Regions from separate parts of the Arthrobacter sp. USHLN218 genome, predicted to be linked through region 1. Evidence: predicted binding sites of a transcription regulator. Region 1 holds the regulator's gene; each other region holds the start of a gene.
The links. The regulator LexA, encoded in region 1, represses DNA repair genes until DNA is damaged. The targets are predictions, from matches to a motif close to TCGAACANNTGTTCGA.

Region 1 (7,052 bases):
TATCGATTCCGTCGGGACTGAAGATGCCGTTCGACGTCGTCAAATGCCGGACCTGACCGTCGAGTTCGACGGTCAGCGGTTTACGTATTTCCGGTTTGCCCGGCTCGGCGCTGAAGTAATGATCGGTGGCCATAATCCGCCAGACTAGTGCGCCCTCGGCGGAATTTGTATCTAGGCCTGCCTAAGCCACGTGTGGAGCCTGTTATGCTGGACGGCATGGCAATCAAGTGACTGCGGCAGTCTAGGCCGGCTTCGGCCCGCACCAGACGCCGCTCCCGTTGAGCCCGGCTCCGGGACCGGTAGGCACCACTACCGCGAACCAACCTGTCATTCCCGTGCGTTCCCTTGGCTGCAACCGCGCCTGCACCTCTTTGCGTCCTGGGCGCATCGCCGCTGCATGGCTCCGGATCACCGCATCAGGGACCGCCTTCCCCGTCAGGAGGATACACATGACCCGACAACAACCACCGCACGCAAACCACCCCCGCACAGCAGCGGAGGACTACCATAGATCTACAGACCTTCCGAAGGAGAGCATGACCAACAGCAGCGCCGGCCAGCCGGCAGAGGAACCGGAACTGACCCCGGAGGAAATCCAGGCGGTCATCGACCGGATTCTGGCCAAGGACTCCGCAGCCCGCACCAAGACCGGCAGCGGTTTCCGGGGCAAGGCACAGGCCATCTCCACGCTTGACGAAGAGCATTCGGAATTCGACGGCGAGCAGCAGGACCTCCAGGAGCGGCGCGCCTTGCGGCGCGTGGCCGGGCTGTCGACGGAGCTGGCAGACGTCACCGAGGTCGAATACCGCCAGCTCCGGCTGGAGCGGGTCGTCCTGGCCGGCTTGTGGACCGAGGGAACGGCCGCGGACGCGGACAATTCCCTGCGCGAACTGGCTGCACTGGCCGAGACCGCCGGGTCGGAGGTTCTCGACGGCGTCGTCCAGCGGCGCCTGAAGCCGGACCCCGGAACATTCCTGGGATCGGGCAAGGCGCAGGAGCTGCGGGACATCGTCATGTCCACGGGGGCTGACACGGTGATTGTCGATAGTGAGCTGTCGCCATCGCAGCGGCGCGGTCTTGAAGACATCGTCAAGGTCAAGGTCATTGACCGCACCGCCCTGATCCTCGATATTTTCGCGCAGCATGCCAAGAGCCGCGAGGGCAAGGCCCAGGTCGAGCTCGCACAGCTGGAATACCTGCTGCCGCGCCTGCGTGGCTGGGGCGAGAGTATGTCCCGCCAGGCCGGCGGCCGCGTAGGCGCGGCCGGCGGAGGTATCGGTTCCCGTGGCCCCGGCGAAACCAAGATCGAGCTGGACCGGCGGCGCATCCGCACGCGTATGGCCAAACTTCGGCGGGAGATCGCCGGTATGAAGCCGGCGCGGGAGACCAAACGGGCCAACCGCAAGCGAAACGCCGTGCCGTCGGTCGCAATTGTCGGCTACACGAACGCGGGCAAGTCCTCGCTGCTTAACCGGCTGACCAACGCGGGCGTCCTCGTGGAGAACGCGCTGTTCGCGACCCTCGACCCGACGGTCCGCAAGGCCGAAACTTCGGACGGGCTTGGCTACACGCTGGCGGACACCGTCGGCTTCGTCCGCTCGCTGCCCACGCAGCTTGTGGAAGCCTTCCGGTCGACTCTTGAGGAAGCAGCCGATGCGGACCTGATCCTGCACGTGGTGGACGCTTCCCACCCCGATCCTGAAGGCCAGATCGCGGCGGTCCGCGAGGTGCTGACGGAAGTGGACGCGCGCAAGATTCCCGAGATCGTCGTGCTCAACAAGGCCGACGCCGCTGATCCGTTCGTCATCGAACGGCTTCGGCAGCGGGAACCGCGGCATGTCGTGGTCTCGGCCCGCACCGGGCAGGGCATTCCCGAACTGCTGCAGGCCATCAGCGACGGCATTCCGCGGCCCACTGTCAAGCTCGAACTCCTGATTCCTTATGACCGTGGCGACGTCGTCAGCCGGCTGCACAGCCCGGACGCGGAGATCCTGTCGATGAACCATGGCGAGGAGGGCACCGAGCTCGAAGTCATGGTCAGGGAGGGCCTGGCGGCCGAACTCGAGGCCTTCATCCGGCGTGGCTGAGGAACAGGCGGAGGCCCTGCGCCTGCTCGACGTTGCCGTGCAGGCGATGGGCGGGCAGGACCGCCAGGGCCAGCATGATATGGCTGGCCGGGTCGATACGGCGTTTCGGCGGCGCGAACATCTGCTGGTCCAGGCGGGCACGGGAACGGGCAAGTCCTTGGCCTACCTAATTCCGCTGATCGTGCACGCGCTGGAGAGCGAGAAACCGGCGATCGTCGCGACTGCCACGCTCGCCCTGCAGTCCCAGATCGTCAAGCGGGACCTGCCTCGGCTGCTGGAAGCCATCGCCGATGAGCTGCCGCGGCCGATCGATGCCGCCTTGCTCAAGGGCCGCAACAACTACCTGTGCCTGCACAAGATCGACGGCGGGTTCCCGGCGGACGATGCTCCGGAGGCGCTCTTCGATCTCGCCGAAGAGACCGTTCCGCATCCGGCGCCGGCCCCCGGGCCGACCACCGCCCTGGGACAGGAAATCAAGCGGCTGCGGGCCTGGGCAGAGGAGACCGGCACGGGGGACCGGGACGAAATCGTGCCCGGAGTCAGCGACCGGGCCTGGCGGCAGGTCTCCGTGAGCGCCATGGAGTGCCTCGGCGCCCAGCGGTGTCCGGTCGCGGCGGAATGCTTCAGTGAGCGTGCCCGGATGCATGCGGCCGAGGCCGACGTAGTGATCACCAATCATGCGATGTTGGCCATCAACGCGTTCGAGGGGCTGGCCGTCCTGCCGGACTACGACTTCGTTGTTATTGACGAGGCCCATGAGCTGCAGGACCGCGTGACGGGGGCGGTCTCGGGACAACTCTCGGCGGCCATGATCACGGCCGCCGCCTCCAGTGCCCGCAAGCACACGGCGATCAGCGTCGATGCGCTGAACACCGCGGCCAAGAGCTTCGAAGCGGCGTTCGACCAGGTTCCGTCCGGACTCATGGCGGCCGGCCTGCGGCCCGAGCAGGAACTGGCGCTGACCCAGCTGCGTGAGGCGGCTCGAACGGCACTGTCGGACTCCAAGCCCGATGGCTCGGGCGCGGTGGACGGCGGCAGGCAGATGGCAAGGTCGCGGCTGGCAGCAATTCTGGAGCTATGCGACCGGGTAGTTTCCACCGCCCAGAGCCGGGAGGTCCTGTGGATCACCCGTCCGAGCAGCTTCACGCCGGGCAGCGGTTACGGACCCCCGGACGAAACGCTTCCGCCGATGCTGAACGTTGCGCCGCTGTCGGTGGCTTCCAGGCTTCGCGAGGGGCTGTTCGAGGGCCACACGGTCGTCCTCACATCCGCGACCCTCGCCATCGGCAGCGCATTCGACGCCGTCGCCGGCTCCCTGGGCCTGCTGGGCGAAGGAGCGCCGAAGTACAGCAGCGCGGACGTCGGGAGCCCGTTCAACTACCCGAAGCAGGGCGTGCTGTATGTGGCTTCCCACTTGCCCAAGCCGGGCCGAGGGACAAGCCCCGAACAGTTGGATGAGCTCGAAGCGCTGCTGCGCGCCTCCAACGGGGGTGCTCTCGGGCTCTTCTCGTCGCGGCGCGCTGCCGAGGAAGCCGCCGCGGAGATGCGCGAGCGGCTGCCCTTCACGATCCTTTGCCAGGGCGAGTCGTCCATGGCTGCGCTGGTCCGGCAATTCTCGAGCGAACCGAATACCTGCCTGTTCGGGACGATGACGCTGTGGCAGGGGGTCGACGTGCCGGGAGAGGCCTGCCGCCTGGTGGTTATCGACAGGATTCCCTTCCCGCGGCCGGATGATCCGCTGATGACTGCCCGTACGCGGGCCGTGTCGCAGGCAGGCGGGAATGGTTTCATGACCATTTCGGCCACGCACGCCGCCGTCCGGCTCGCCCAAGGCGCCGGACGGCTCATCCGCGCTGCGGGGGACCGGGGCATGGTGGCTGTGCTCGATTCGAGACTGGCCAATGCCCGGTACGGTGGCTTCCTCAGGGCGGCGCTGCCGCCGTTCTGGTCGACGAAGGACCGGGCGACGGCGCTCCAGATCCTGCAGCGCCTGGCGGGCTAAGGGCCCGCCGGGCAGCGGCTAGAGGGCGCGCATCACCGAAACGACCTTGCCCATGATCGTCGCGCTGTCGCCGAGGATCGGTTCGTACTGGGTGTTCTGCGGCAGCAGCCAGGTGTGGCCATCCCGCTGCCGGAAGGTCTTGACGGTAGCTTCGTCGTCCAGCAGCGCGGCCACGATCTCGCCGTTGACGGCGCTCGGCTGCCGGCGGACGACGACCCAGTCGCCGTCGCAGATAGCCGCATCGATCATGGAATCGCCGGAGACCTTGAGCATGAACAGCTCGCCGTGTCCTACGAGCTGCCGGGGCAGGGGCATGACGTCCTCGACGACCTGGTCCGCCAGGATGGGGCCGCCCGCGGCGATCCTGCCGACCAGCGGAACGATCGCCGTGTCGGAAGCCGTGGCCAGTTCCGACACCGACAGGCCGCCAGTGCTGCGGAGTTTGTCCGGTTCGGCCACGCCTTCGATCTCAATCGCGCCCGTCTCGAGCGTCAGCGGCGTCAGGACCTCCATGGCCCTGGGGCGCTTGGGATCGCGGCGGATATATCCGAGCTTCTCCAGTTGCGCGAGCTGATGCGTGACGCTGGAGAGGCTGGCGAGCCCGACGGTGTCGCCGATCTCGCGCATCGACGGCGGGTAGCCCTTGGCGCTGATGGAACGCTGGATGCTCTCGAGGATCTTCTTCTGGCGGGGCGTCAGGCTCTTGGGGGACGCACCCGCGCGCCTGCGTGCGCTTCCCGTGCCGGCGGTACCTGAAGTAGCTGCACTCTTCCTCGACATGAACTGGCCCCGGTTCTCTATCCGGCCACCCGGGCTAGCCAGGGTGGCCGGTCCAATGTTGTCAGTGGCAGGTGATGCACTCAGGCATGGCCGCCATTTCTTCAAGCCTAGGGCAGCCACAGCACGATCTCAAACATTTATTCGATCGAGTCTCGACAATATTCGATCACAAGTGCTACAAATGGAATCCGACAGTTCGAATATGCGTTCGAAACAACTGATGCATACGCACGCGGAACGGGAAGGTACCCCTCATGTCTGCTCAGCTCGCCCCGCACGTCGCCCCGCACGCTCTGTTGGGCTCGACGCCCGCGCTGCGGCTTACCCGCCGCGGCCGCCTGGTGCTCATCGGGTTGCCCCTGATGCTTGGCGCCGCCGTCCTGCTGACCCTGGTCGGCTTCTTCACGGCACCGGCCTTGGCGAGCTCGGGACCTGGCCTCGGCCCCGGCCGCACCGTGTCGGTCGCCGTCGCTCCCGGCCAGACGCTCTGGGATGTGGCCGTGCTGGCAGCGCCGGACCGACACCCGCACGATGTCATTGCGGAGATCCAGCAGCTGAACAACCTGCCGGATTCGGTCGTCCGTGCCGGGCAGCGGCTGTTCGTCCCGCTGGGGGACTAGGGACTGTAATAAGAGCCGCTCCGGCAGGCCCGATTCCTGCCCCGGGCCTGCCGGAGCTTAAGCTGGTCAGGTGAACGACCAGCTGGATCTACTCAACCGACTGCCCCTGCGTAACAACCTGCGCGGACTGACTCCGTACGGAGCTCCGCAACTCGACGTTCCCGTGCTCCTCAACGTCAACGAGAATACGCATGGACTGCCTCATGAGGTTGCGGACGCGATAGCGGCGCGCGTCCAATCGGCGGTGGCGGGTCTGAACCGCTACCCGGACCGCGAATTCACGGAGTTGCGGGAGGCGCTGGCCAAGTACCTCGGCCACGGGCTTTCCGCGGGGAACATGTGGGCCGCGAACGGATCCAACGAGGTGCTGCAGCAGATCCTGCAGGCCTTCGGCGGCCCGGGCCGGCGTTTGCTGAGTTTTCCTCCCACCTACTCGATGTATCCGCTCCTTGCCAGCGGCACTGACACGGAATACGTGACTGCCCGCCGCGGCGCCGACTTCGGGCTGACGGCCGGCCAGGCAGCCAAGGCTGTCCGCGATACCGCGGCCAACATTGTCGTCCTATGCTCGCCGAACAATCCGACCGGAACCGCGCTCGGGCTCGATGTCGTCGAAGCTGTCTACGAAGCAGGCGAAGCGAGCCAGGCGATTGTCATCGTCGATGAAGCGTATGCGGAATTTGCCCATGTCGGTACTGACAGTGCCCTGACGCTGCTGCCGGGCAGGGAGCGGCTGATCGTCTCGCGGACGATGAGCAAGGCCTTTGCCCTTGCCGGCGCCCGCGTCGGCTATCTTGCGGCAGCTCCCCAGATTGCGGATGCCCTCCGGCTGGTGCGGCTCCCTTACCACCTCTCGGCCGTCACCCAGGCGACCGCATTGGCGGCTCTCGACCACGCCGACGCACTGCTCGCCAATGTCGAGGAGATCAAGGGCCAGCGGGATCGCATCGTCAGTGAGCTGGCGTCGCTCGGGCTGCAGCCCGCGCCGTCGGACTCAAATTTCGTTTTCTTCGGCGGCCTGAAGGACCCGCATAAGGTCTGGCAGGGACTGCTGGACGCCGGCGTGCTGATCCGCGATGTCGGCATCGCCGGGCACCTGCGCGTCACTGCCGGCACCGAGGCCGAGACCACCGCCTTCCTGGACCGGCTGCGGGAACTGCTCTGAGCTTCGGTCTTCTAGACTGATAGGTGCGGGTTCCCAGTCAACCCGCAATGACCACTTTTGCCACAAAGGAATTCCATGACCACGGATATCGCCACCACTGCACGCACAGCACGCCTCGAACGCACCACCAGCGAGTCGTCGGTGCTGGTTGAGCTGAACCTGGACGGCACCGGTCAGTCCGACATCAGCACCACTGTCCCGTTCTACGACCATATGCTCACGGCCCTCTCGAAGCACTCGCTGATCGACCTGACCGTGAAGGCCTCGGGGGACACGCACATCGACGCCCACCACACCGTCGAGGACGTCGCCATCACGCTCGGCGAAGTCCTGAAGAGCGCGCTGGGCAATAAGGCCGGTATCCGGCGTTTCGGCGAAGCTACCGTCCCGCTGGACGA
Region 2 (7,052 bases), on a different contig from region 1:
AGGCCTCGGACGTGGAGATCGACGGGGACCCGGAACTCCAGCAGGCGCTGCGCTTCGACCTTTTCCAGCTGCTGCAGGCGTCGGCCTGCGTCAACCGAGCACCGGTTGGGGCCAAGGGTTTGACCGGCTACGGCTACAGCGGCCACACGTTCTGGGACATCGACGGCTTCCTGATCCCCGCGATGGCCCTGCTGCGTCCGCAGGACGCCGGGCGGATGCTCCGCTGGCGATCGTCGGGACTGGACCGGGCGCGGAAGCGCGCACAGGTCCTGGGCTTGGAAGGAGCCTCCTTCCCCTGGCGCACCATCGACGGCGGAGAGGCATCCGCTTATTGGCCGGCCAGCACCGCTGCGGCACACATCAACGCCGATGTCGCCCGGGCCTTCGCGTTCTGGGCGGACGCCACAGGTGGAAACGTGGCGGATGTCGGCGGCCTGGAGCTCCTTACGGAAACCGCCCGGGTTTGGACAAGCATGCTGCACCGCGACCACGAGGGGCGCTGCCACCTGTACGGCATGACGGGCCCGGACGAGTACACCGGCGTGGTGGATGACAACGTCTTCACCAACCTCATGGCGCGACGGAACCTGCGATGGGCGGCCGACGCCTGCGACGCCGATCCGGAATCAAGGCGGCGGCTCGGAGTGCCGGTGGAAGAGACGCAGGTCTGGCGGGAGGCTGCGGATTCGATGTACATCCCCTATGACAAGGTGCTCCAAGTGCACCCGGCCAACGAGGGGTTCACTACCTATCGGGAGTGGGACTTCGAAGGCCGGCAGGATGCCTATCCGGTCCAGGACCACCAGCACTACGCCAAGATCTACCGCCGCCAGGTCGTCAAACAGGCAGACCTGGAACTCGCGCTCTGGTGGTGCGCCGATTACTTCACCCCGGAAGAGACAGCGCGGAACCTGGATTACTACGAGCGCCGCACGGTCCGGGACTCCTCGCTCTCCGCTGCCGCGCAAGCAGTGGTCTGCGCCCGGGCCGGGCATCTGGACCTGGCGCTCGCCTATCTGCGCGAGGCAGCCCTGGTGGACCTGCAGGATCTGCAACACGACAGTGAGGAGGGACTGCACCTCGCTTCGCTCGCCGGGGCCTGGCTCGCCCTCGCCTGTGGTCTCGGCGGGCTGCAGGTCGACGGCGGCAAGCTGCAATTGGCCCCGAGGCTGCCCGCGCAGCTGGCGCGCATCGCCTTCCGCTTCCAGTGGCGGGGGCGCCGCTTCGGTGTGGAAACGACCCCCGCGGGCACCGTAGTCCGGCTGCTCGACGCCGTCACCGACGCCGGCACTGGTTCATCCGCCATGGAGCCCGACGCCGAGGTCCGGCTGACGATTGACGGCACGGAGTACGCCGTCGCTCCCGGCTCGCCTGCCGAAGCCCCGCTGCGCTCGCCGGAATCTCTTCTTCCGCCGCCGGAGCAGCCAGCAGGCCGGGCGCCCGGCGGGCACCCGGCCTGAGCGGCTGAGGCGGGGAGAGGCGGTTAGGCCAAGGCCTTGGCCTTGATCCTCTCGAACTCATCGGGGCGGATCAGCTGGCGGTCCAGCAGTTCCTGAGCCTTGGCAATTTCATCGGCCGCGCTGGCGCTGGTCCCCGCAGTCTGGCGGATGTAGGCCTCGGTCGCCTCGGCCTGGGCGTGGGCGGCCTCGCGGGACCGTTCGGCCATCGAACGGCCGCGGGCGATCAGATAGATCAGCACGGTCAGGAACGGCACGAAGATCAGGAAGAAAATCCAGACCGCCTTCCACCATCCGCTGAGGAACCGGTCGCGGAACAGGTCCGTAATGACGCCGAACAGGGCGAACAGGTAAGAGACAAAGACGAAGCACCAGAAGAACCACCAGATGACGTCCCAGAAGTTGTCCCAAAAGTCCATTGCCTGCCTCCCGGCCTACTGAGGTGGATGTTGCCAGACTGTCCCTTGGTGCTAGTGATGCCGCAATTCTACGACCGGGTGCCGGTGCCAGACATGCCCAAAACGGGGGAGTCCGATGGTATCGTAGAGTGTCGAACGCATATTCGAAGGCGGTGCGCAGTGGATGATCCGGCGGGACATTTCGACGGCGCGTCGCTGCCTTCCTCCGAGGCCGGTTCGACGGCCCAGGCCAGCGGTTTTCCCTCTCCCGCCCGCGACTACTTCCACGGCGGTATCGACCTGAACAGGCACCTGATCCGGGACCGCACGAGCACGTTCATCATGCGGGTGTCCGGCAATTCGATGGCTGCGGCCGGGATTAGCGACGGGGACGAACTGATCGTGGACCGTTCGCTGACGCCGCGGGACGGATCCGTCGTCATTGCCGTTCTCGAAGGGGAGCTGGCGGTGCGTCGGCTTCGCACGGGCCATGGGAGGGTGAGCCTGCAGACGGACGACGGCGGTGTCCCCACCGAGGTTCCGGAACTTGCGGACCTGCACATTTGGGGCGTCGTCACCCGCTGCCTGCACCATGTCTGACGGCGGGGCTTGGCCAAAGGACGGCCGGCCGCGGGCGGGGGGTGCATCGTCGGGTCCGGGAAGCCCGTCCCGGCGCCTCGGAAACCCGTCCCCAGAACAGGGAGCCCCGTCCGCCGGGCGGATCGCCTTGGTGGATGTGAATAACTTCTATGTCTCGTGCGAACGCGTCTTTGACCCGAGGCTGGAAGGCCGTCCCGTCGTCGTTCTTTCCAATAACGACGGCTGCGTGGTGGCCCGGTCCCAGGAGGCGAAGGCGCTGGGGATCGCGACGGGGACGCCGTGGTTCCAGGTGGCGCCGCTGGCGCGGCGCTGGGGGCTGGTGGCGCGTTCGAGCAATTACGAGTTGTACGGGGACCTGAGTGCGCGGGTGATGGAGGTGCTCGGCAGGTTCGGCGTGTGGCAGGAGGTTTACTCGATCGATGAGTGTTTCCTTGGTCTGCCGGGCACCGAGGCGCAGCTGCGGGAGACTGCCGCCCGGGTCCGTGCCGCCGTCGGCCGGTATGTCGGCGTCCCGGTTTGTGTCGGGGTGGCGCCGACGAAGACGCTCGCAAAGTTCGCCAACCATATCGCCAAGCGCAATCCGGGGATGGGCGGGGTCTGCTCGCTGGACTCGATGCCGGCGGGCGAGATCGAGCGGATCCAGTCCCGCGTTCCGGCCACCGGTCTCTGGGGCGTGGGGCGGAGGACCGGGGAGCGGCTGGCGGCGCTGGGGATCGATTCGATCGCGGACCTGAAGGCGGCGGATCCGCTGATGATCCGGAAGCGGTTCTCCGTGGTGCTGCAGCGTACGGTGCTGGAGCTGAACGGGACGCCGTGCATCCCGCCGATCGATGAGCGGGCCGACAAGCAGCAGATCATGTTCTCGCGCAGTTTTTCCACGCCGGTGACTTCGTCCGAGGAGATGGACCAGGTGATGGCGGTTTACGCGCAGCGCGCGGCGGCGCGGATGGCGGAGGACGGCCTGCGGGCGACAGTGCTGACGGTGACGGCGGGGACCAGCCGCTTCTCCGGGGGCGAGTCGTCGTTTCCGTCCGCGAGCGTGCAGTTGCCGGCACCCACACAGGATCCGATCCAGCTCACCCGGGCTGCCGTGGCCGCGATGCGGGGGTGTTTCGAGCCGGGGCAGAAATACGTGCGCGCGGGCGTGCTGTTCAGCGGGCTGGAGCCCGCGGATGCGCAGGAGGCTTTCGACCCGTTCGTCAGCGAGCTGGAACAGCGGCACATCGGGGACTTGCTGGGCAGCGTCCGGGCGAAGTTCGGGGAGGCGGCCATCGGGCTGGGGCAGGGCGGGATGGCCGAGCCGGCAGCGTGGTCGATGAAGCGCGAGTTCTCCTCGCCGAAGTACACCACGAACTGGTCGGAGCTGCCGGTGGTCCGGGCCTGAGGGGGCGGGCCGGGCCAGAGAGGTGCGGACTGGCCTTAGCGTGCAGGCTTGCCTGAGTGTGCGGAGCGGGGCACCGCCGTTGTGCCGGCCACGCCCGTTCGGTCGGGGCATGGGCCCTTCCGCCGCCGCGGGGAACGGGCTTAAGCTCGATTCACTCCATAAGCCTCCGCCTGTCCGGGCGGTTCCCGCCAAAAGGGGAATTCCGGCATGCGACTCGTCGTCGACCTCACCAAATGCCAGGGTTATGGCCAGTGCGCCTTCCTGGCCCCGGGTGTTTTCACCATGCAGGGCGACGAGGCGCTGGTCTATGATCCGGACCCGGACGACGGGCAGCGCAAGGGCATCCTGCGGGCGGCGGCCGCATGCCCGGTCCAGGCGATTGAGCTGGACCAGCCACGGAGCCTGGAACGGCCGACCGGGGGACCGTTGGCGTCGGGGCGCGCTGTGACCGGGCAATCGGAGGATTCCGGGAAGGACGACGGTGGCCTGTTGACTGGCAGCATCGTGATCGTCGGCGCGTCCCTGGCCGGGCTGCGCGCCGCGGAGAGTCTGCGCCGGAAGGGTTTCGAGGGGAAGCTGACGCTGGTCGGCGACGAACCGTACGAGCCGTATGACCGGGTGCCGCTTTCCAAACAGGTGCTGTCGGGCTGGGTCCGCCCGGACCGGACCGCGCTGCCCCGGCAACTCGGGGTCGACGCGGAGTGGCGGCTCGGCGTGGCTGCTACGGGGCTGGACGTGGCCGGCCGGCGGGTGCAGCTGGCGGACGGCGGAGGCATCGGCTTCGACCGGCTGCTGATTGCGACGGGCATGCGGGCACGGCCCTGGCCGAATGCGGCGGAGGCGGGGCTGGATGGCGTGCTGACGCTGCGGACGAGCCAGGATGCCGCCCGGCTGCGGAGGCGGCTCGCCGCCAAGCCGGACCGCGTGCTGGTGATCGGGGCAGGCTTCATCGGCTCCGAGATCGCCTCCGCCTGCTGCGAACTCGGCCTGCCCGTAACCGTGGCGGAGGCCGGGCCGGCGCCGCTGCGCGCGGCCCTCGGCGAGGCGATTGGGGCGATCGCCGGCGGGATGCAGCGCGACAACGGCGTCGATCTGCGCTGCGGCGTCCGGGTCCTGGCGCTGGAGGGCGACGATGCCGGGCGGTTGCGGAAGGCGCACTTGTCGGACGGGACGGTCCTCGAAACCGATATTGCGGTCGCGGCTCTCGGCGGCATCAGCAATAGCGAATGGCTGGTAGGTTCACCGCTGGCGTACGGTCCCTGGGGCGTCGCCTGCGACGCCGGCTGCCGGGCCCTGGACGCCGACGGCAATGTTGTGCCGGGCATTTTCGTGGCCGGTGACGTTGCCTGCTCGGCCCACCCGTTCTTCGGCAATTGGTTTGTCCGGCTCGAGCACTGGGGCGACGCCGTCGCGCAGGCCGCGACCGCCGCGCACAACCTGGTCAGCCGGCCGGACGCCCAACTGCCCCATCTGGCCATGCCGATGTTCTGGTCCACCCAGTTCGGCTGCGAAATCAAGAGTGTCGGGGTGCCTTCCCTCGGTACGGAGGTCGTGATTGCCCAGGGCTCGGTGGAGCCGCGCAGGTTCGTTGCCGCCTACGGCTGCGACGGACGCATCGTCGGGGCAGTGGGCTTCAACCAGAACAAGTGGCTGGATTTCTACGAACGACTCATCCGCCAGGGGGCTGCGTTCCCGCCGGCCTTCCAACAGATCGACGAAGCGGAAGGACACCAGCCGTTCGCGGCGGCGTTCCCCAACCGTCCCGTCCTCCCGCCCATCAAGGAGCCGCCGCCATGGCCGAGCCGACCCCCTGGGAACAGGTCCTGGACTACTCCCGCCGCCCGGATCCCTACCCCCTCTACGCAGAGCTCCGCCGCACCCCGGTGAGCCGCCTGGAGGACGGCAGCTACCTGGTCAGCACGTATGCGGAGAACCTTGCGCTGCTGCACGACCCGCGGCTGAGTTCGGATCCGAGCCACAACCCGCAGTTCGCGGCGGCGATGGAGGAGCTCTCCGAGGACATGCAGCCGAGCTTCCTGCAAATGGATCCTCCAGAACACGACCGGCAGCGCAGGCTGGCGATGCGGCATTTCGGACCCCCGCACCAGCCGGCAAGGGTCGCAGGCCTGGAGCCGAGGATGATCGAGATCGTCACCGGCCTGATCGACGGCATGGAAGGAAAAGGCCGGATCGACGTCGTCGACGAGCTGGCCTACCCCTTTCCCGTCTCGGTGATCTGCGAGCTGCTGGGAGTGCCGCCGGAAGACCGGTCCGAATTCCGGAAGTGGGTGGACCTGGCGATCGAGACCATCGACCCCGGCCTGGATCCCGAAACGCAGCAGGAGAAGCGGAAGGAAGCCAGCACCGAGCTGTTCAACTTCATCAGCAATTTGGTGGAGCGTCATCGGAAGTCGCCTGGGGACGACCTGCTCTCGGCGATGGTGACCGACGACGGCCCGGAGGGCAGGTTGTCCACCGGGGAGCTGGCGAGCACCGGGCTGCTGCTGCTCATCGCCGGCCATGAAACCACCGTCAATCTCATCTCGAACGGGATCCTCACGTTGCTCCGCCATCCCCGGGAGCTGGACCGGCTGCGCCAGGATCCCGAGCTGGCCATCCCCATGACCGAGGAACTGCTGCGGTTCGAGCCGCCGGTGCACTTCGTGCCGATCAGGACGGCCTTGGACGACATAGAGATAGCGGGCACCACGATTGCCGCCGGCTCTCCGGTCACCCTGGTCCTGGCCGCAGCCAACCGGGACCCGGGCCGGTTCGCCGAGGCCGACCGGTTCATTCCGGACCGGCCGGACAACCAGCACCTGGGGTTCGGCAGCGGCATCCACCTGTGCTTCGGTGCCCCGCTCGCCAGGCTCGAGACCCAGGTCGCGCTCACGGAGTTCGCGCGTCGGATCCGGAATCCGCGGTTGGCCGAAGACCCGCCGCCGTACCGGCCCAGCCCGATCCTCCGCGGTCCGCTGCATCTGCCCGTGGACGTCGACCCGGCCTGACCAGCGGGGTGGCGGCCGGTCACCGGCGGGGCGGCGGGTCGGCGGGGTGGCGGCCGGTCACCGGCGGGGCGGCGGGTCGGCGGGGTGGCGGCCGGTCACCGGCGGGTCGGCTACGGGCAGCGGCGGCCGACGTGCCGGTCGGGTCGGCGCGGGCGGGTTAGTGGACCGGGTCGGCCGAGGGCCGGCTTTCCTGCCGCACTGGGGC
Region 3 (7,052 bases), on a different contig from region 1:
ATGCCGGCCAGCGCAGCGGCCGACATTTTCCAGGTCCGGAAGTAGATCGCCATCAGCACCGCGGCCAGGGCGACGAAGACGACGAGCCCCCAGAGTGCCTGCCGCGTCACGTCGGCGCCCCACGTGGGGCCGACGAAGTTCGACGTCACCTGGTCCGCTTTGACCCCATAGGCCTTAATCAGCCCGTCACGGACCGCCAGCGTCTGGTCATCCGAGAGCTGCTCCGTCTGGATGCGGACCGTGTTGGGCGCAATGTTGGTGACTTCCGGATCCAGGGCGGGCTCCACCTCGGTAACGGCGTCCTTCCCGAGATTGAGATCCGTGTTCTGGGTCTGCGAGACCGTGAACTCGGATCCGCCGCGGAAGTCGATGCCGAGGTTGAAGCCGCCCTTGGCCACCGGGATGATGATGGACAGCAGCACTGCCGCCCCGGCGATGATGAACCACAGCTTGTACTTCTGGACAAAGGGATAGGACCGCTTGCCGGAGTAGAGCTCGTTGCCGAACGTTGCGAAGTTAGGCATTAGTTGCTCTCCTTATCCGTGCTGCGCCCGGAGACCGCGGCGGCACGCTCTTTCTCTGCGGCGGCCCGCCGCTCGGCAATGGTCTGGCGCCGCTGGGCTTCCGCCGCCGCACCGGCCGTCTTGCCGCGCGGTTTCGGCGTGCCCTCGCCCGGCTGGCGGGTGCGTCCCGCGCCGCGGTACAGCGGTACCGCGCCCAGGAGCTTCGGATCCAGTCCGGAGAAGCGGTGGCCTTCGCCGAAGAATTTCGTGCGGGCCAGCAGCATCATCACCGGGTGGGTGAACAGGAAAACCACCACGAGGTCGGCGATGGCGGTCAGGCCGAGGGTGAACGCAAAACCACGGACGTTTCCGACCGCCACGAAGTAGAGCACGACGGCGGCCAGCAGGTTGACTGCCTTTGAGGCCAGCACCGTGCGCTTGGCCCTCTTCCAGCCGTTGTCGACGGCGGACACCAGGCCGCGGCCGTCGCGCAGTTCGTCGCGGATCCGCTCGAAATAGACGATGAACGAGTCCGCCGTCTGGCCGATGGCCACGATCAGGCCGGCCACACCGGCCAGCGACAGGCGGTAGTTCTCTGTCCAGCCCAGCAGCGCGATGGCCAGATAGGTCAGGATTCCGGCCACCACCAGGGACGCAATGGTCACGAATCCGAGCATCCGGTACTGGAAGAACGAGTAAATGGCGACCAGGAGGAGGCCGATCAGGCCCGCAATGACGCCCATGCGCAGCTGTTCGGAGCCGAGGGTAGCCGAGATCTGCGTTTCGCTCTGGATGTCGAAGCTGATCGGCAGGGCACCGTATTTCAGCTGTTCGGACAGCGCGCGCGCCGAGTCTTCCGTGAAGTTGCCGGTAATCTGCGGACGGCCGTCCGGAATCACGGCGTTCGTGGTCGGAGCCGAAATAACGGTGCCGTCCAGGACGATGGCGAACTGGTTCTGTGCGCCGGTCAGGCCGAAGAGCCGTTCGGTGACGGACTTGAAGGTCTGCGTGCCCTCGCCGTTGAACTCGATATTGACGGCCCACTGGTTCAGCGACTGGCCCTGGTTGCCTCGGACCTGGCCAAAGCTGGCGTCCTGGATGTCGGTGCCGGGCACCTCGACCGGACCAAGGATGTACTTCTGGCCGGTGTCCGGTTCACACGCGATCATCGGCTTCTTGGGATCCGAGGGCTCCTCGGTGGCCGCCGCTATGGTAGCCGGGTCGGTGCAATCGCGCGCCTCCATCTCCTGGTACAGCTCGGGAGTAATCCAGTTCAGGTCGCTTGCGTTGGCCGGCGTACCGCTCGGCTTCGGCAGCTCGGCTGCAGGCGTGCGGCTTTCCTTCGGCACGGCCGCTCCGGAAGTGGCGGCCAGCACCGGCCGGAACTCCATGGCCGCCGACGCCTGGATCAGGTCGCGGGTCTTCTCGTCCGGCACGCCGGGCAGGCTGACGATGACGTTGCGCCCGGACTGCGTGCTGATTTCGGCCTCGGCAACGCCGGAGCCGTCCACGCGCTGCCGGATGATTTCGACTGCCTGGTCCAGCTGTTCGCTGGTGATCTGGTTGCCTCCGCCCTGGACCTGCGGGGCGAGGATCATCTGGGTGCCGCCTTCGAGGTCCAGCGCCAGCTTGGGCGCCCAGCTGGCCTGGTTCGAAAGAACGCCGCCGCCCAGGGCAGCGGTCAGGACGGCAATGAGGACGCCGAGCCAGATCAGGGTCCTCTTGGCGGCAGTATTGCGGCCGGAACGTGCCATGAATGGTCTTTCTCTCGACGGCTGCCGGCGCAGGAATTCCCGCATGACAAATGGGCGGGGCTACCCCCACCCATTTGTCCGGCCGGTGGAACCGCGTGCGGACTATTTGTTGTCTTTGTTCTGTTCTTCGTTCAGCCGCTTCATGGCTTCGTCCGAGGATTCATCCTCGCGGAACACGGACGGCTCGTCCCCGCCCGCCAGTGCGGACGCGTCCTCGGGAACCACGGCATCTTTCGGTTCGATGATTTCGCTGACGGCCTGCAGGTGCACGGTCGCGGTGTTTCCGGGCGACAGCTCGATGATGGCCTTGTTCTCGTCCCGGTCGACCGAGACCACGGTGCCGAACAGGCCGAACTGCGTCATTACCTGTGTGCCCGGACGCATCTTTTCCTGCATCGTCTGGGCTTTCTCCTGCATCTGCGTCCGGGCCTTCTTCTGCTTCCGGAACATCATGAAGATCAGCAGGCCGAAAATGACGAAGAGCGCGAGCGTCATGAAGTCGAACCCGCCGCCCTGGGGCTGCGCGGTGTTATTGGCAAAGACGTTTACGAACACTGAGAGGTTCCGTTCCTTCTTCTGGACGCGAGCAGCGGCACGGCCGCACTCGGATGGTCTGCGCCGGACAGGGCAGCGCCTTGTAGGGCACGGAGCAAGCCTGGCTGCCATCCATTCTACGCGTGCAGCCCGGCGGTGAAGTCACGATCCGCTATCGGCTAAGCCGCGTTCCTCCTCCTCGAGGACCGAGAGCAGGTCCGGAGCACCGGCGGCGGAGGCCGGCATGTCCAGGCCGAGGTGTTCCCAGGCGGCCGGCGTGGCGATCCGTCCGCGCGGCGTCCGGCCCAGGAGCCCCTCGCGCACGAGGTACGGCTCGGCCACGGTCTCCACCGTTTCGGTTTCCTCCCCCACCGCGATGGCCAGAGTGGAAAGGCCCACCGGCCCCCCTCCGAACTTCGTAATTAAGGCCATGAGGACCTCGCGGTCCAGGCGGTCCAGTCCGCGTTCGTCCACTTCATACATGTCCAGCGCGGCGGCAGCAGACCTTGCGTCGATTTCTTCGATGCCGTGGACGAGTGCCCAGTCCCGCACCCGGCGGAGCAGGCGGTTGGCGATGCGCGGCGTGCCCCGCGACCGGCCGGCGATTTCGGCGAAGCCGGCGGAACTGATCTTCAGGTCCAGCAGCATGGCCGATCGCCGGAGCACCAGTTCCAGTTCCTGGGTCGAATAGAACTCCAGGTGTCCGGTGAAACCGAACCGGTCCCGGAGCGGACCGGGCAGCAGGCCCGCCCGTGTCGTGGCGCCGACCAGGGTAAACGGCGGCAGGTCCAGGGGAATGGCGGTGGCGCCCGGCCCCTTGCCCACCACGATGTCCACCCGGAAGTCCTCCATGGCCATGTAGAGCATTTCCTCAGCCGGACGGGACATCCGGTGGATCTCGTCGAGGAACAGGATCTCGCCTTCGGTCAGCGAGGAAAGGATGGCTGCCAGATCCCCGGCATGCTGGATGGCGGGACCGGAGCTGATGCGCAGGGGGGCGTTCATTTCCGCCGCGATGATCATGGCAAGCGTCGTCTTGCCCAGGCCGGGCGGTCCGGAGAGCAGGACGTGGTCCGCCGTGCGTTCCCTGATCCTCGACGCCTCGAGGACCAGCGACAACTGCCGGCGTACCCGTGCCTGGCCGACGAAGTCCGCCAGGTTCTTGGGCCGGAGCGCCGACTCGAGCGCTCGTTCTTCGGCTTCGCCCGCCGCCGAGACGATGGACGTGCCTTCGGGTTCCGCCGGCATCAGCGGGCACCCGCCGGGGCCCGCCGGCCGCCGCCGGTCCGGCCGTTATCCTGCCCCATTCTCTGCAGGGTCAGCCGCAGCATCTGGCCGACATCCGAACCGGCCGCAACGTCCGGGTTCTCCTCGGCCGTCCGGTCCAGCGCGGCGGCCGCGTCCTTCTCCGACCAGCCCAGGCCGGTCAGCGCCTGCAGTACCTGGTCCTGCCAGGCCGGCCCCGCCGGCGCCGCCGGTCCTTCCACGGGCACGAGCTTGCCGGCCAGTTCCAGGACGATCCGGCCGGCCAGCTTCGGACCAATGCCCGGCACCTTGCTGATCGCCTTGCTGTCCCCGTCCGCGACGGCCTGCCGCAGCGCCTCCGGGGGGTGCACGGCCAGGGCGGCCAGGCCGAGCCGGGGCCCGACCCCGCTGACGGAGATCAGGGTTTCGAACACCTCCCGCTGCACCGCATCTTCGAAGGCGTAGAGCGTCATCGAGTCCTCGCGAACGATCATCAGGGTCGCCAGTTCGGCTTCGCGTCCGACGTGCAGGGTGGCCAGGGTCTGCGGGGTCGCCTGCACCAGCATGCCGAATCCATTCACGTCCACTACGGCAGAGTTCAGGCCGACATGGCTGACAATGCCGCGAAGCGAGCTGATCATTTAGTGACTCCATAACCGCAGGGCTGGAAACCGGCCGCCACCGACGGCGCCGTTTCTCCGAACATATTTACGAACAGCCTACGCGTTGCCGGGGACATTCAGCCCGATTGCCGCGCCGGGCGGGCGAGGGGTGAGGCGGCCGGTTCACCATTTCCTGCGCTGGGCCCGGGCCTGCGCCTCAGCCCAGGCCCGCTGGGCCGGTGTTAGGGAACGGCCGCCCGCCGCGGCGGACGCCGTCGTCGCACTTCCCCGCCAGGCGTGCGTAATGGCCAGCGCCAAGGCATCCGCCGCATCCGCCGGTCGCGGCGGCGTATCCAGCCGGAGGATGCGCGTCACCATCTTGGTCACAGCCGCCTTGTCCGCCTGGCCATTGCCGGTAACGGCCGCCTTGACCTCGGTGGGCGTGTGGTGGGCAACAGTGATGCCCCGGCGGGCCGCGGCCGTGATCACGATGCCCGATGCCTGGGCGGTGCCCATCACCGTGCTGACGTTGAGCTGGCTGAAGACACGCTCCACGGCCAGGACGTCCGGCGTGTAGCGGTCCAGCCACTCGTCGATGGCCGTCGCGATGGCCAGCAGGCGCTGCTCGAGCGGCACATCGGCGGAGGTGCCGACAACGGTGACTCCGGCCAGCGTGGCGCGACGGTTCGGCTCCACGTCGACGACGCCGAAACCGCAGCGCGTGAGGCCGGGGTCGATGCCCAGGACACGCAGGGTCATCCGGTCTTGGCCTGGCTCAGTCTTCGGAATCCAGAGCGGCCAGAACCTCGTCGGACAGGTCGGCGTTGGAGTACACGTTCTGGACGTCATCCAGGTCTTCCAACGCGTCGACTAGCTTCATGAACTTCCGCGCGGCGTCCAGCTCCAGGCCTACCTCCATGGAGGGGACAAACTCGATCTCGTCGGTCTCGTACTCGATGCCGGCTTCCTCAAGGGCGGCCACCACGGCGCGAAGGTCCGTGGGCTCGCTGTGCACCTCGAAGCTGCCGCCGGATTCCTTGACCTCCTCGGCTCCCGCGTCCAGAACTGCCATCAGGACATCGTCTTCGCCCAGGTCGTTCTTCGGCAGGTTCACGACCCCCTTGCGGCTGAACAGGTAGCTCACCGAGCCCGGATCCGCGACGGTGCCGCCGTTGCGCGTAATCGCCAGGCGGACCTCGGAAGCAGCGCGGTTCTTGTTGTCCGTCAGGCACTCGATGAGCACGGCGGAACCCTGCGGGCCGCGGGCTTCGTAGATGATCTCCTGGTAGTCCACGGCCTCGCCGGTCAGGCCGGCGCCGCGCTTGACCGCCCGGTCGATGTTGTCGTTCGGAACCGACGTCTTCTTGGCCTTCTGGACCGCGAGTTCAAGGGCGGGATTGCCGGACATGTCGGCACCGCCGGCGCGGGCGGCGACTTCGATGTTCTTGATCAGCTTGGCGAAGGACTTGGCGCGGCGGGCATCGATGACGGCCTTCTTGTGCTTGGTCGTCGCCCATTTGGAGTGTCCCGACATGCTTACGCTTCTCCTCTAACGATTCTGATAAAAAGTTCGTGGATCCGGCGCTCCCCCGTAACTTCCGGGTGGAAGGATGTCGCCAGCAGATGCCGCGAACGCACTGCGACAATTCTAGCTGTCCCGTGCAGAGTTCCCGTGTGCGACGCCTCTTCCGGCAGGACCTGGGCCAGCACCTCTACGCCCTCGCCGACCCGTTCGACCCAGGGGGCACGGATGAAGACGGCGTGGACCGGCTCCGGTTCGGTCCCGGCCACCGCGGCGCTGAACTCGAGCCCGCGGAAGGCCAGATCCGTCTCGAACGACTCGCGCTGGCGGCCGAAGGCATTACGGCGAACGGTAATGTCCAGGCCGCCGAGCGTTTGCTGCGGGTTGCCCTGCCGGTCCGTGGCCGGGTCGGCGATCTCATTGGCCAGCATGATCATCCCGGCGCAGGACCCGTAGACGGGCATGCCCGCGGCGATCCGCTCCTTCAGGGGATCGGCCAGCTCGAAGATCCGGGTGAGCTTGTCGATCGTGGTCGACTCGCCGCCGGGAATGACCAGCCCGTCCACGGCGTCCAGTTCCGCAGGCCGCCGCACGGTGGCCGCCTCGACGCCGCTGTGGACCAAGGCAGCTAGATGTTCGCGGACGTCTCCTTGGAGGGCGAGCACGCCGATTTTGACCACGCGGGGTTTCCTTTTCCAGTGTCAACGGGGGCAACGGCCGGGATCCGACCAGGAAAAAACATTATCCTCCCCGTGCATCCGCAGGCGAACCGGCGCACTCCACAACGCCCGCGGATGCCCTTAGCCGGTCCTGCCGGCGGGAGCTTGTATAGTTTCTAGTCATGCGACACCTCCTAGCGACCGTTGTCGGAAAGACCGTCCGGGTGGTGGCG
Region 4 (7,052 bases), 320 kb from region 1:
TCTCCGAATGGGTGCCAAGGATCCTGGCCGCGCCGGCCTTCGCCCGCGGTCGGTCGCTGCTCGTGGTGGTGTGGGACGAGGGCCAGGGCTCCAGCAACAAGGTGGCGGCGATCTTCGCCGGCCCTGCGGCCCGCCGGGGTTACCGGTCCGGGACCGCGTTCAGCCACTACTCGCTCCTGCACACCATCCAGCGCGCGTGGGGGCTGGCGCCGCTCACCGGCGAGGTCCGGCAGGCGCCGATGATGGACGAGCTGCTGCGCTAGCGGGAGGCCCCGTCAGAGGGCCGGAGGCTTGTCCTCGCGGGGGCTGGCGATGCGCTCGACCGGGTCGTCCGGGACGGGGCCGCTGAAGGAGCCGCCGGTCGTTTCGCCGTCGGGGTCATACGGATCGTCCAGGGGCGGCTCGTCGGGGTCGAGGTCCGGCTCCCTGCTCGGCGGTTCGTCCGAGTCCGGGTCGACGTCAGGGTCCTCGAGCGGGTCGACGTCCGGGTCCGTCTGCCGGGCGCCGAGGGGCTCGGCTTCGGGGAACTCCGAGGGATCGCGGGTGTCCTCGTCGTCCTGCCGGGGCTTGCCGTGGCCGTGGAGCAGCTCGTCCGCGGCGTGCTTGATTTTGTCTCCGAGTCCCATGGAAATCTCCTTTGCCTGGTCGGCTGCCGGGCTGCGGGGGGTGCCCGGCTATCTCCACGCTAGTGCCGGGGCCGGGCTGGTAGAAGGGCTCGGCCGGGATCGGAGCGGTGCCGTCCCGCCAGTTCCAATGTATCGCGGCCATGGGGGCTTGCGGCAAGGCCCCCGTCAGGCCTCAAACTGGCTCGGACGTGCGATGACGAAGCTGCTCGAAGGCGTGGAGAGGCGGGGGCCGTAATGGTTGAGGTGATTGTTGCCGGCGGAGGTCCGACCGGGATGATGCTGGCCGGCGAACTGAGGCTGGCCGGGGTGGACGTGGCGATTGTGGAGCGCCGCCCGACGCCGGAGCTGGTCGGCTCGCGGGCGGGCGGGTTCCATTCGCGCACGATCGAGATCCTCGACCAGCGCGGGATAGCCGACCGGTTCCTCGCCGAGGGAAAGCCGGTTCAGGCGGCGTTTTTCGGGAACACGATGCTGGACGTGGGCGACTTCCCGACGCGGCATCCCTACACGCTGGGCTTGTGGCAGAACCACATCGAGCGGATCCTGGCCGGCTGGATCGAGGAGCTGGGGGTGCCGGTCCACCGCGGACTCGAGGTGGCCGGCTTCGCCCAGGACGCGGGCGGCGTCGACGTGTTGCTCGCCGGCGGCCGGCAGCTGCGCGCGCTGTACCTGGTGGGTGCCGACGGGGGCAGGAGCACCATCCGCAAGGCGGCGGGCATCGATTTCCCCGGCTGGGACGCGACGAGGAGCAGCCTGATCGCCGAGGTGGAGGTGACCGAAGAGACGCCGGCGGGAATCCGCATCGACGAGGTCGGGATCCACGGGCTGCACCTGATGGAGGACGGCCGGACCACCCGCGTGGTCGTGACCGAGAAGGAGCTCGGACCGGCCGCCGAGCCGACCCTCGCCGACCTCGGCAAGGCGCTGACGGAGGTCTTCGGCACCGACTTCGGCGTCCGCAATCCCACCTGGATCTCGCGGTTCACGGACGCCACCCGGCAGGCTGCGGCCTACCGCAGCGGCCGCGTGCTGCTTGCCGGGGACGCCGCGCACATCCACGCGCCCTCCGGCGGGCAGGGGATCGGGCTCGGCATCCAGGACGCCGTCAACCTCGGCTGGAAGCTCGCCCAGGTGGTCAAGGGCAGCGCGCCGGACGGTCTGCTGGACACCTACCACGACGAGCGGCATCCCGCCGGGGCCCGCGCGCTGAAGCACACGATGGCGCAGTCGGTCATGCAGAAGGCCGATCCGCGCATCGGCGCGCTGGCGGACACCGTGACCGACCTGCTCACCATCGACGAGGCGCACAAGCGGGTGGCCGGGCTCATCTCCGGCCTGGACGTCCGCTACGACCTCGGCGAGGGGCACCCGCTGCTGGGACGCCGCATGCCGGATCCCGACGTCGTCACCGCCGACGGCCCGCTGCGCGTGTCCACCCTCCTGCACCGCGCCCGCCCCGCGCTGCTCAACCTCGGCGCGCCGGGCAGCATCGACGCCGGGCCCTGGGCGGACCGGGTGCGGACCGTGGACGCCACGTACGACGGCGGGTGGGAGCTTCCGGTGCTGGGTCCGGTCAGCGCTCCGGCGGCCGTGCTGATCCGGCCCGACGGCCACGTCGCCTGGGTTGGGGACGGGACGATGGCGGGACTGGAGGACGCGTTGGCCCGCTGGTTCGGTCCCGCCCGGCGCTAGCCTCGGGTGCTGTCTATTTCGCGATGCTCCGCAGGAGCTGCCGGGTCACGAGGCGGTCGATTCCCGGCAGTTTCGTGGCCCGGATGACCCAGCGCCTCAGCAGGCGCTGGGTCCGATTCGCGGGCAGGAACGACGACGCTGCCCGCCTCCCGGATGCCTGGGCCTGCGCCACGACCGGTTGCCATGCCTGCTCGAACTCCATGAGGGCCGGCGCGATCCCGTCGGCCGATGTGACCCTCCCGAGTGCGTCGCCCAGCAGCGCGGCGCCCGCGATCGCCAGTGAACCGCCTTGCCCGGCCAGGAGGGAGACTGCGCCGCAGGCGTCGCCGACGAGTACGGCGCGACCCTTCCACCAGTGCGGCAGCACGACCTGCGCCACGACGTCGTCGTACGGGTCGGCGGGGCAGAGGTCCAGCAGCCGGTCGACCGCGGGCGTGAGACCGGCGAACTCGTTCCGCAGCCTGTCCCGGGGAGAGGCGGGAGCGTCCCGTCCGGCCCCGACAGGAGGGTCGCGGTACACGAGGAATGCCGCAACCTCATCCGTGCGAAGGCTGTAGAGCCCCGCCGTCCGATCGAGACTGTCGGTGAGCACGAAGCGGTCCCGGAAGCGGGCATTCAGCTCGGCGTCCGGAACGATGAAGGCGGCCGCCCGCATGCCCAGCGGGCGCAGGTAGTCCGTCTCCGGGCCGAAGACCCGGGCGCGGACTTCGGAATGGACTCCGTCGGCGCCGACGACAATGTCCGCTGCGGGCAGCTGTGCCGCAGGGACGTCGACTGCGACCCGCACCCCGTCGCCACGCACCGACACCCCGGTGACACGGCTTCCATAGTGAAGGCGGACGCGGCCGGCGGGGACGTCCTCGAGGGCAGCCAGGGCAGCGCGTTCCATATCCGGACGCAGCAGGCTGAGGACTTTGCCGCCCGCGAGCCGGGAGAACCGGTCGTAGTCGAGGCGGGCCCTGACCCGTTCTTCGGCGTCAAGATATTCAACCCCATTCACGTGGTAGGCCACCCGGGCCAGGCGCGGATACAGCCCGATCCGCTCGGACGCGTCCACGCCCGGGCCGAAGAAGTCCATCATGTAGCCGTCCCGGCGGGGACCACCGGACTTCTCCACCAGATCGACTTCCCAACCGGCGAGGCCAAGCTGGCGCGCAGTCACCAGGCCGGCGATACCTGCACCCACGACGATCGCCTTCATGAGAGTCCTCTAGCACTGGCGGGAGCTGGTGCCCTCGGGAACCGCGCGCGGCAGCATGTCTCCCGAAGCCAGCACCCGGCGCTCGCTGGGACTCATCCCAGCGCTGCGAGCAGATCGCTGCAGGCCTGCTCGCAGCGCCGGCAGGCCTCTGCGCAGAGGCGGCAGTGCCCATGCATGGACGCGTGGCTCTCACAGTCCTCCGCGCAGGCCGTACAGGTTTGGGCACACTCGAAGCATGCCGCGACGCAGGCGGCGAGCTTACCCTTGTCGATGCCGCCGAGGTCCTTGGGGTAAGCATCCAGCATTGACTGAACATGGCTCATGGTTCTCGTCTCCAATCGCAGTGATTCTTGATCCGAACGGTGCGGCGGACCTGCCGCCGGTCTTCATCATAAGCAGGCTTGGTAAACGGTAAGCCGATCGGCTGGATTCTTTCTGAGGGCTGCGAGCAGCGGCCTCGCGGCTTGCCGCGTGTTCGCGTGCCTAGCGGCTTTCCCGAGCTCGCGCGCCGAGCGGCAGCCCATTGTTCCGCTGCTTCGGGCCACTGATTCTGTCGCCTGTTTTCTCCCGCATACAGTCGGTCTTTTGGTGCCTTCGAGGGCGCCGGATGCCGGGTGAACCACCTCCTCGCCCGTCGGCCTCTTACCCGGTTTCGGCCGTTTCACTCGTCCTACACTACGAAGATTTATCGTGCTATCAGAACGTATCTTCGATAGAATGAGGCATGGCGATCGCACCCTTCGAAGCGGTTCAGGAAGCCCCCGGCTTCCTCGCTTCGATGCGCGACGAACTGCAGGACTTCGCCGCCGCCTTCCGCCGGGAAGCCGGCCTGCAGAGCCCGCAAACGGTGGCCCAGTGCGTCGGCCTCTTCGAAGACCTCTCCCGGACGCTCGAACAGCTCCAGGTCGCCGGGGCGCACGCCGTCGACCGGCACGGCGTCGCCGGCATGACCGGCCGGGACCCGGCCAGCCCCGACGCAAGGTCCGGGTTCCGGGACACCGCGGACTACCTCCGCACGAGGCTGCGGATCAGCCGCAGCGAGGCCCGGCGCCGCCTGCGCATCGGGGCCGGCACCCTGCCGCAGACCCTGATCTCCGGCGGCCAGGCCCCGCCGGCATACGAACACCTCGCCGAAGCGCTGGCCGGATCCGGGCTCGGCGGCACCGCCGCCACCCTGATCCACGACACCCTCGAACGCGTCCGCCCGGCAGCGGCCCCGGAGGACCTGGCCGCCATGGAACACCAGCTGACCCGGCAGGCCACCGAAACCGACCCCGACACCCTGCGCGTCATCGCCCGGTCCTGGGAAGCCGCGATCGACCCGGACGGGGCCGAACCCAGCGACGAACAACTCGCCGCCCGGCAGGGCGTCTTCCTCAAAGGCAAACGCCGCGGCCTGCACCGCTTCGAAATCGCCGCGACCGACGAACAATACGAACACCTCATCACCGCCATGAACACCGCCACCAACCCCCGCCTGCAGACCACCTTCGGCGATCCCGGTGACACGAGTGAAGGCGGTAAGACCGCCGGCACCGACAACAGCGAAGCCGCCACAGGGCACGGCGACCGCGCCGACGGCGACTCCGCAGCGGCCGGGGTCGCGGCCGGCACGGACGAGGACGGGCGGGCGTTCCCGGGCTGGCCGATGCCCACCCGCCCGCAGCAGCTGCTCGAAGGCCTGGTCGGCTCCTGCCGGATCGCCCTGACCACGGACAAGCTCCCCCGTGCCGGGGGCCACCGGCCGCAGGTCATGGTCACCATCGACTACCAGGATTTGGTCAAGCAGATCGGCACCTCCGGCCAGGCCGTGTTCGGCGGCCTCATCACACCCCGCACCGTTCGCAAAATGGCCTGCGACGCCGACCTCATCCCCATCGTCCTCGGCGGCAAAGGCGAAGTCCTCGACGTCGGACGCGCCCAACGCCTCTTCACCCCCGCCCAGCGCCGCGCCCTCGTCGCCCGCGACAAAGGCTGCGCCTTCCCCGGCTGCACCATGCCCGCGCACTGGACCGAAGCCCACCACATCCGCTACTGGAAGAAACACAAAGGCCGCACCTCCGTCGCCAACGGCGTGCTCCTGTGCTCCTTCCACCACCACCTCATCCACACCGGCGACTGGACCATCGAAACCATCGACGGCATCCCCTGGTTCATCCCGCCCGCCTACACCGACCCCTCCCAAATCCCACGCCGCAACCACTACCGCTCCCCACCCACCCTCAAAAACGCCAACCAGCTGACAAGTTGACAGCTCCCGCGTAGCGCCGCGCTCGGAGCCCGGCCGAAAGATGCGCTGCCGCTGCGGCTCTCCCGGCACTGACCGCCGTCGCTGCATCCCCTGCGCTGACCGCAACCGCAGCCGGCGGCGGGGCCGGTACCAGACGTTGCAGCGGGAGCATCCGGCCCGTCACACCTTCCGGCAGGGTGATCAGCCGGCGGCGGGGCCGGTACCAGACGTTGCGGCGGGAGCCGCCGGCCGGTCAGACCTTCCGGCAGGGCGATCAGCCGCCGGCCGGTCAGACCTTCAGGCAGGGCGATCAGCCGCCGGCGATGTGGATCGCGAACGCGGTCACGAATCCGACGGACGCGGTGAGGCCCGTGAGCAGGTGATGCTCTTCGAACGCCTCCGGGATCATGGTGTCGGCCAGCATTGCGAGGATCGCGCCGGCCGCCAGTGCGGTGATGAAGGCGACGAGTTCGGCGGGGGCCTGGTCCAGCGCGAGGAAGCCGAGGCAGGCGGCGACGCCGCTGAGGATGGCAATGGTGCCCCAGACAGTGAAGACGTAGGCGGCGCTGCGGCCTGCCTTCTTCATGCCGGCGGAGCTGGAGAGTCCCTCGGGGACGTTGGAGATGAAGACGGCGGCCAGCATGGCCGGGCTGACGGTGCCCGCGCTGATCAGGCCCAGGCCGAGGACGAGGGATTCGGGAATGCCGTCGAGCAGGGCGCCGACGGCGATCGCCGTCCCGCTGCCCGGAGACTCCTGCTCGCTGGGCTGCTGGGAGCCGGAACGCTTGCGGTGCTTCGCCCCGCGGCGGGCGAGTGCGAAGTTGGCGGCGACGAAGATGCCGGCCCCCACGAGGAAGCCGGCGACGGTGGCCACGAGGCCGCCGTTGGTCTCGGCCTCGTCGACCAGCTCGAAGGCCAACGCCGAGATCAGGACTCCGGCGCCGAAGGCCATGATGGTCGAGACGGTCTTGGCGTGGATGCGCCAGCGCCAGGAGATCGCGGAGCCGAGGACCAGCGCGGCTCCGGCGAGGGTTCCCCACAGCAGCGCCTGCAGCCACATCGGCATGTATTCCTCCGCTCCGGCCGGGCTCGGAGCGCCGGCTCAGGGCCAGCATACTGACGACGGCGGTGCGCGCGGCGGAAGCCGGGGAAGTACTCTTTCGCCCGGGGTCAGCGCCAGGCGATCACGCGGGACAGGTCGGCGGCACCGATGAGGCCGGCCTTCGGACCCAAGGCGGCCCGTTCAATTGGCGCGGCGGGCCTGAAGCCCCGCCCGGTGAGGTTGCGGTTGAAGGCGCTGCGG

Region 2: a site for LexA is predicted at 2,008-2,023, ahead of WFH44_RS19585 (LexA family protein). Genes of this name have one in related genera too.
Region 3: a site for LexA is predicted at 4,735-4,750, ahead of ruvA (Holliday junction branch migration protein RuvA). Genes of this name have one in related genera too.
Region 4: a site for LexA is predicted at 4,217-4,232, ahead of WFH44_RS02025 (HNH endonuclease signature motif containing protein). Genes of this name have one in related genera too.

Annotation. Positions count from the first base shown of each region.
Region 1 is NZ_JBBCYT010000001.1:766,807-773,858, forward strand. Features, by position in the region: gene WFH44_RS03375 (class I SAM-dependent methyltransferase) at 1-133, opposite strand, end outside; gene hflX (GTPase HflX) at 537-2,087, shown strand; gene WFH44_RS03385 (ATP-dependent DNA helicase) at 2,134-4,089, shown strand; gene lexA (transcriptional repressor LexA) at 4,108-4,869, opposite strand; gene WFH44_RS03395 (LysM peptidoglycan-binding domain-containing protein) at 5,124-5,489, shown strand; gene WFH44_RS03400 (histidinol-phosphate transaminase) at 5,560-6,654, shown strand; gene hisB (imidazoleglycerol-phosphate dehydratase HisB) at 6,730-7,052, shown strand, end outside.
Region 2 is NZ_JBBCYT010000011.1:2,316-9,367, forward strand. Features, by position in the region: gene WFH44_RS19575 (glycoside hydrolase family 65 protein) at 1-1,460, shown strand, start outside; gene WFH44_RS19580 (hypothetical protein) at 1,484-1,876, opposite strand; gene WFH44_RS19585 (LexA family protein) at 2,036-2,455, shown strand; gene WFH44_RS19590 (Y-family DNA polymerase) at 2,586-3,839, shown strand; gene WFH44_RS19595 (FAD-dependent oxidoreductase) at 4,047-5,726, shown strand; gene WFH44_RS19600 (cytochrome P450) at 5,633-6,847, shown strand; gene WFH44_RS19605 (MFS transporter) at 7,005-7,052, opposite strand, start outside.
Region 3 is NZ_JBBCYT010000003.1:17,862-24,913, reverse strand. Features, by position in the region: gene secF (protein translocase subunit SecF) at 1-524, opposite strand, end outside; gene secD (protein translocase subunit SecD) at 524-2,257, opposite strand; gene yajC (preprotein translocase subunit YajC) at 2,360-2,812, opposite strand; gene ruvB (Holliday junction branch migration DNA helicase RuvB) at 2,954-4,039, opposite strand; gene ruvA (Holliday junction branch migration protein RuvA) at 4,039-4,677, opposite strand; gene ruvC (crossover junction endodeoxyribonuclease RuvC) at 4,822-5,397, opposite strand; gene WFH44_RS07415 (YebC/PmpR family DNA-binding transcriptional regulator) at 5,414-6,172, opposite strand; gene pdxT (pyridoxal 5'-phosphate synthase glutaminase subunit PdxT) at 6,175-6,840, opposite strand; gene WFH44_RS07405 (MurT ligase domain-containing protein) at 7,002-7,052, shown strand, end outside.
Region 4 is NZ_JBBCYT010000001.1:451,486-458,537, forward strand. Features, by position in the region: gene WFH44_RS02000 (alkaline phosphatase family protein) at 1-263, shown strand, start outside; gene WFH44_RS02005 (hypothetical protein) at 276-626, opposite strand; gene WFH44_RS02010 (FAD-dependent monooxygenase) at 861-2,318, shown strand; gene WFH44_RS02015 (FAD-dependent monooxygenase) at 2,332-3,519, opposite strand; gene WFH44_RS02020 (four-helix bundle copper-binding protein) at 3,612-3,842, opposite strand; gene WFH44_RS02025 (HNH endonuclease signature motif containing protein) at 4,244-5,770, shown strand; gene WFH44_RS02030 (ZIP family metal transporter) at 6,060-6,815, opposite strand; gene WFH44_RS02035 (ROK family glucokinase) at 6,920-7,052, opposite strand, start outside.